DNA from 3 places in the Anoxybacillus sp. UARK-01 genome. Region 3 is predicted to be linked to each of the others. Evidence: predicted binding sites of a transcription regulator. Region 3 holds the regulator's gene; each other region holds the start of a gene.

Region 1 (2,276 bases), on a different contig from region 3:
ATGTTCATGCAATTCGTTCGTTTCGACATGCACTTTAACTGAAAACGTTCCCTTTTCTTTAAATACCGTTTTCGCCTGGTACTTTCCACTGCCTTGTTCATTCGCATCGATAAACTCATGCTTCATCTGGTCCTTCCAGATTTCAAAACGAACTTTTGCCGCCGTAAGTGGCTGGCCATTATACGCAATATCGGCTACAATTGGTTCCTCCTTGTTGACTGTAAACATCTGTGGATGCAACGTTACAGCCACACCAGCAGCATCGTCATGGTGCGAATGGTCAGAACCGCTTTCTTCATGCTCCGATGCGGAACCAGCATTGTCACCTACAATCACATCTGTTTTGGGCATATTATGCATATTGCGAGCTGTAACATGGGCTACAACGGAATATGTCCCTGCGTCGGTAAATGTTTTTTCAATAGCGTATTTTCCATTTCCTTTGCTCTTGGCTGAAATCATTTCATGCTGGTCGTTTCCCTGCTTCCAAATTTCGAACTTCACCTCATCCGCGTCGTTCACTTTTTCCTTTCCATATGTAACAATACAAGCGATTTCTGTTTTTTTCTGAAGCTCAATTGGCGACTTCACATCTATTTTTACATCTAAAATGGCAGGTTCATCAGCCGATTGATCTTTCGTTTGGCCACATGCCGAAATCAATAACACCACCATCATGGCAAGCATCAAGCGAATATAAACTTTCATCTTCACGTTCCCCCTCTTTCTTCTCTCATTGTCCACTATATCACACCTCTTTCTAGCTACAAATCATTGTTCACATTTTTTTCAAAAACATTTCACCAATCGCACAAAAAATTTATAAAAACCTCTTGAAAGTCAAAAAAGGTCAAATTATAATAAAGTTAAAGTCAAATATAGTCAAAGTCAAAAAAGGAGGTTATGCCTCATGCTTTGCCAATTATGTCAGCAACATAAAGCAACCGTATTCGTTCAGATGCAAATTAATCATGAAAAAAAGCAGCTGCAGCTTTGTCATGAGTGCTATACAAAACAAAAACAAGAATTGACCATTCCAATGAATTTTGAATTCGGAACATTTCCATCCATTCCTCTAGATTCGTTCTTTTCAGGAAATCTGGCGGCCGATTCAGCATTCTCTTCTTCGGCAAATCCAATACTAATGACGCCATCACACAGAGGCGGCGGCTTTTTAGATCAATTTGGTCGCAATTTAACCCAGCTAGCAAAGGCCGGATTGATCGATCCAGTCATTGGCCGCGACCAAGAAATTGAACGAGTCATTGAAATTTTGAACCGGCGCAATAAAAACAATCCTGTGCTGATTGGAGAGCCGGGTGTCGGAAAAACAGCGATCGTCGAAGGATTAGCCTTAAAAATTGCGGAAGGACGCGTTCCAGAAAAACTGTTAAACAAAGAAGTATATTTGCTTGATGTCGCTTCTCTCGTAGCCAATACTGGCATTCGCGGACAATTTGAGGAGCGAATGAAGCAGCTCATTGCCGAATTGCAACGGCGAAAAAATATTATTCTTTTTATCGATGAGATTCATTTGCTAGTCGGAGCCGGCTCTGCTGAAGGCTCCATGGATGCAGGCAATATTCTGAAGCCGGCTCTTGCCCGCGGCGAACTTCAAGTTGTTGGAGCAACGACATTAAAAGAATATCGACAAATTGAAAAAGATGCTGCTCTTGAACGTCGCTTCCAGCCTGTTATTGTTCATGAGCCAACAGTGGACGAAGCCATCCATATTTTAAAAGGAATCCAAGAAAAATATGAACAATTCCATCGCGTAAAATATACGGATGAAGCGATTCAAGCGTGTGCAGCTTTATCGCACCGCTACATTCAAGACCGCTTTTTGCCGGATAAAGCCATTGATTTATTAGATGAGGCTGGCTCAAAAGCCAATTTACGCATTGCTGCAACAGATGAAAAAAATATTCAACAACGATTGGCCTTTTTAGCGAAGGAAAAAGAAAAAGCAGCGGCGGAAGAAAATTATGAACGCGCCGCTCAATTGCGGGCTGAAGAGCTCCGATTAGAAAAACAGCTGCAAAACCAGCAAGCTGATGAAACACCGATTGTTGATGTTGCTGATATTCAGCAATTAATCGAAGAAAAAACGGGCATCCCTGTCGGCAAGCTCCAAGCTGATGAAAAAACAAAAATGAAGCAGTTGGAAGAAAACTTAGCGAAAAAGATCATTGGACAAGAAGAAGCGGTGAAAAAAGTGGCTAAAGCGATCCGCCGCAGCCGGGCTGGACTAAAAGCGAAAAACCGGCCAATTGGCT
Region 2 (2,276 bases), on a different contig from region 3:
AACGGCTAATTTAAATAAAACGATTGGCGCCGCGATTCGTCAAGTAGAAAACATTCGCTACATTGATGAAACCATTGGTTTAAGCGCACTTCCAGATAAGCTTCGAGAAATTGCAGAATTACGAGTAACATATCAAGATGTTACATTAAAAGAATTAGGTGAAATGGTTTCAGGGGGGAAAATTAGCAAGTCGGGCATTAACCATCGCTTGCGGAAAATCGATGAGATTGCTGAAAAGCTGCGGGCAGGACAGCCTGTAGACTTCCATAAATAAAATCAGGAAAAGGGGAGGAAGGAATATGGTGGAAAAACAGGTGGAAGTGTTGTTGAAAACTGGATTGCAAGCGCGTCCAGCTGCACTTTTTGTTCAGGAAGCGAACCGCTTCTCATCGGATCTTTTTATTAAAAAAGATGGAAAAAAAGTCAATGCCAAAAGCATCATGGGTCTGATGAGCCTAGCAATCAGCTCCAGGTCTGTCATTACATTAATCGCTGATGGACCGGATGAACAAGAAGCGATTGAAGCATTGACAAAATATGTGCAAAAAGAAGGATAGTAAGAGGCTGCAGGAATGGCTGGGAGAGAGCGACTCGTTCAGGATGCTCAAACCGCACTTTGTCCGAGATTCATTCGATGCATAAAGGAAAAGGCTGTTCTTTACGGAAAAGAACAGCCTTCATATTTTCAGATTGGCTGTCCGCATTTTTCAGCCAAACGTTTTTAAAATAGTAGTAGACAAAGTCTGTTTTGACTTTGTCTACTACTGGCTGTCCGGATTATTTTTCGTCAACGCGTGCCAACACGCGGTCGATTAAACCATATTCTTTTGCTTTTTCCGCCGTCATAAAGTTATCGCGGTCTGTATCGCGCTCGATGATCTCGATTGGCTGGCCTGTATTTTCTGCCAAAATGCGATTCAGCTTATCGCGTAAGAACAAGATGCGTTTAGCGGCAATCTCGATATCAGTAGCTTGACCTTGCGCTCCTCCCAAAGGCTGATGGATCATGATTTCACTGTTTGGAAGAGCAAAGCGCTTTCCTTTTGCGCCAGCAGAAAGCAGGAACGCCCCCATTGATGCTGCCATTCCAATGCAAATGGTCGAAACATCTGGCTTAATAAACTGCATCGTGTCATAAATGGCCATTCCGGCTGTAATCGAACCGCCAGGGCTGTTAATATAAAGGGAAATATCTTTTTCCGGATCTTCCGCTGCTAAGAATAAAAGCTGGGAAACAATGGAGTTCGCGACATGGTCATCGATGGCACTACCTAAAATAATGATGCGGTCTTTAAGCAAGCGGGAGTAAATGTCATATGCGCGTTCACCGCGGCTTGTTTGCTCAATCACTGTAGGAATTAAATTCATGAGTTTTCCTCCTTTACCAGTCAATTAAAATCATATGTATTTCTATGATACATAATTGGTCAATGAAGGTCAAACAAAAAGCGTTTTGCCTTCTCCTCATAATTTTATTTATTCGCTATTCTGTTCCGATATCCCTTTTTTCAGCATATCCGCTTTTTTGTTTTTTAAACAGACGTATTGCTGAAGAAAATAGATTTTAAATTTTTAACATATCCACCGAGAAGTCTCCCTCCCTTAAACGGAGTGAAGGGGGGGAGTTCATCTGTTAGTAAGCGTTTTGCCCGATATAAACGCAGCTTAAACGATAGCTGAGAGGTCGGCGGCCGAAGACACAAATCTATGGACTTGTTTTTTCTATAATGAATCAATCTTGCTTCTTATTTCCATAGCATATTTTCCCCTTGCAAAAAAAAACGTTCTTCATTATAATGGAACATGCGGCTAACCAATCATGCCCTCGTAGTGTAGTGGATAGCACGAGAGATTCCGGTTCTCTTAGCGTGGGTTCGAATCCTGCCGAGGGCGTTCCAACTATCCTACTGGTTCGGATTAAATTTCCACAGCTCCTTGATACGACTGCATTTGCGGTCGTTTTTTATTTTTTTAAATCCGAAAGAGCCCTGTTGTTTTTGGGGAAATTTTGCATGAGACAGTTCCGGCGTTGTTGAATCCATTTGTCGGGACTCTTTTCGCTGATGACATACGAATCAATCTCTTTGCGGGCAAGGCGCCATGGCGATGCTGGACCCTTTTTATTGGGAAAAATCAAAGAACATGTTGAGGGGGGGATTCAAATAAAGAAGCAGCGGAGAAACGGACGGGTTGCTTCTTCTCTGTTTGTCAGGAAGAAAAAAGGATGGTTATTTTCGAGCATTTTTGGCACGAAAATAACCAAGAGATAGATGTTA
Region 3 (2,276 bases):
TACAAAGGCGGCGACAATAATCAAACCACTGAAGGACTCACATCAACTCTCGCAACGAATCGAGCGCAAAATACGTTTTTAAAAATAAGCACCTGAGTAATGCCTTTTTAAAATCGGCGGCCTCTCTGTTGTATACGGCGTGCCAAACAAAGAAAGCCGATGGATCTATTGGAAGAATGCATCAAAAGAGATTTCATCTCCTACATGCATGTTCTTTAATCAAATTAGAACGCATAATGTCCACTCTTTGGAGCTTATTGGTCGCTGTATAGGATTTTCAAGGGAGTGAGTGGGTTTTTATATGTCTTTATTCATTTATGATGCGCTTTGCGACATATTCACAATAAAATTGTACATTTCGTTTTTTCGATACGATTGGTTTTCACTGATTAAAATTTGAACCTCTATTCACCCCATATCATATCCTCGAGCATATTAAACGTTAAATCATGTGAATGACCACGTCAAACTCCTCGGTTCCTGTGCTTCTCTCTCATTCAAAAACAGCTTAATTGACATATTCTACGGATTGAATATGCTTTGCTGCACATGCGAAAACTCTAAAAAAGTGCTGGTGTCTGTTTCCATCGTTGAATGGTTTACTGCTTCAAAGATGGATCTTTGAGCATGTGTCATGTTGAGATATGTCCTTGCTTCATAATTATAACTTTTTTCTTGATATAAAGGATTTTTAGCATATGTTATCGAATTAATTCATACTGCTTTTGTTTTAAATTCGGAAAATCGGCAATCATATGATTATCTGCTCTTGTTTGTTGCATTTTTTTTATATCTGCTATATAGTAAAATTAAGGTCAAATATAGTCAAAGTCAACTACCTAAGCAAGGAGGGGTAGGGTGAGAAACATTTCTGATATTATCGAACAATATTTAAAGCAAGTTTTAAATATGAGTGAACAAGAAATTGTTGAGATTAAACGAAGTGAAATCGCCGATAAATTTCAGTGCGTTCCTTCACAGATTAATTATGTCATTAATACACGCTTTACTTTGGAACGAGGCTATATTGTAGAAAGCAAGCGCGGCGGTGGAGGCTATATTCGAATTATAAAAGTGAAAACAAAAAATGAATCGCAATTAATTGATCAGCTATTATCTTTAATTCGTCATCATGTCAGTCAATCGAGTGCAGAGGATATTATTCGCCGACTTGTTGAAGAAAAAGTCATTTCTGAACGAGAGGCAAATATTATGTTGAGCGTAATGGATCGATCTGTTTTATATATTGACTTGCCTCAAAGAGATGAGTTGAGAGCTAGAATGTTAAAAGCCATGTTAATGTCTTTGAAGTATAAATAGAAAGAGGTGAGATCTTTGATATGTCAAGAATGTAAGCAGAGACCGGCCACGATGCATTTTACGAAAATTATCAATGGTGAAAAGACAGAATTTCATCTTTGCGAACATTGTGCTCAAGAGCACGGGGACGTTTTTATGTTTCATGGAAATGCAGGATTCTCTCTGCAAAATTTATTGGCAGGTCTATTAAATTTTGAAGCTCCTACAAAGGGAGCCAAGCAAAATGCATTTCAAAGCATTGAAATTTTGCAATGTGAACGCTGCAACATGACATATAATCAATTCGCCAAAATTGGCCGTTTTGGCTGCTCTCATTGCTATCATACATTCGCTAAACAACTGCAGCCGATATTGAAACGACTTCATAGTGGCAATACTACTCATGCAGGGAAAATTCCAAGACGAATCGGTGGCAGTATTTATATTCGTAAACAAATCGCTCATTTAAAACAAAAACTGCAAGAGCTTATTGCCAGAGAAGAGTTTGAAAAAGCAGCTGAAGTTCGCGATCAAATTCGTTTGCTTGAATCACGTGTAAGTAAACATGGGGAGGAGGGCTGATTGTGTCGCTTGAGAAGTTTTTGAATACAGCAGTAAGCTCTTGGATGAACCAAGAAGGTCCGGACTCAGACATTGTATTGAGCAGTCGGATTCGGCTTGCAAGGAATATTGTAGATTACCAGTTTCCCACTGTTTTTGGCAACGAAGAAGCCCAGCATATCGTACAGCAATTTGAACAGACATTTGCACGCCAATCACATCCTGTAGTTGGTAGATTTGAGCTTTTAAAAATGAATGAGCTCCAAACGATCGAAAAAAGGGTATTGGTTGAAAAACATTTAATTAGTCCACATTTAGCGGAAGATTGCCCATTCGGAGCATGCTTGCTGTCGGAAAATGAAGAGGTAAGCATTATGATTAACGAGGAGGACCATATTCGTATTCAATGTTTATTT

The links. The regulator CtsR, encoded in region 3, represses protease genes until heat stress. The targets are predictions, from matches to a motif close to ATGGTCAATAAAGGTCAAACA.
Region 1: a site for CtsR is predicted at 837-857, ahead of B6A27_RS17895 (ATP-dependent Clp protease ATP-binding subunit). Genes of this name have one in related genera too.
Region 2: a site for CtsR is predicted at 1,424-1,444, ahead of clpP (ATP-dependent Clp endopeptidase proteolytic subunit ClpP). Genes of this name have one in related genera too.

Annotation. Positions count from the first base shown of each region.
Region 1 covers NZ_NASY01000057.1:39,381-41,656, reverse strand. The annotation lists gene B6A27_RS17900 (FixH family protein) at 1-708, opposite strand, end outside; gene B6A27_RS17895 (ATP-dependent Clp protease ATP-binding subunit) at 911-2,276, shown strand, end outside.
Region 2 covers NZ_NASY01000025.1:13,649-15,924, forward strand. The annotation lists gene whiA (DNA-binding protein WhiA) at 1-274, shown strand, start outside; gene B6A27_RS02960 (HPr family phosphocarrier protein) at 300-557, shown strand; gene clpP (ATP-dependent Clp endopeptidase proteolytic subunit ClpP) at 778-1,368, opposite strand; tRNA gene B6A27_RS02970 (tRNA-Arg) at 1,822-1,893, shown strand; gene B6A27_RS02975 (DUF3189 family protein) at 2,274-2,276, opposite strand, start outside.
Region 3 covers NZ_NASY01000046.1:1,727-4,002, forward strand. The annotation lists gene B6A27_RS11695 (CtsR family transcriptional regulator) at 859-1,320, shown strand; gene mcsA (protein-arginine kinase activator protein McsA) at 1,336-1,881, shown strand; gene mcsB (protein-arginine kinase McsB) at 1,884-2,276, shown strand, end outside.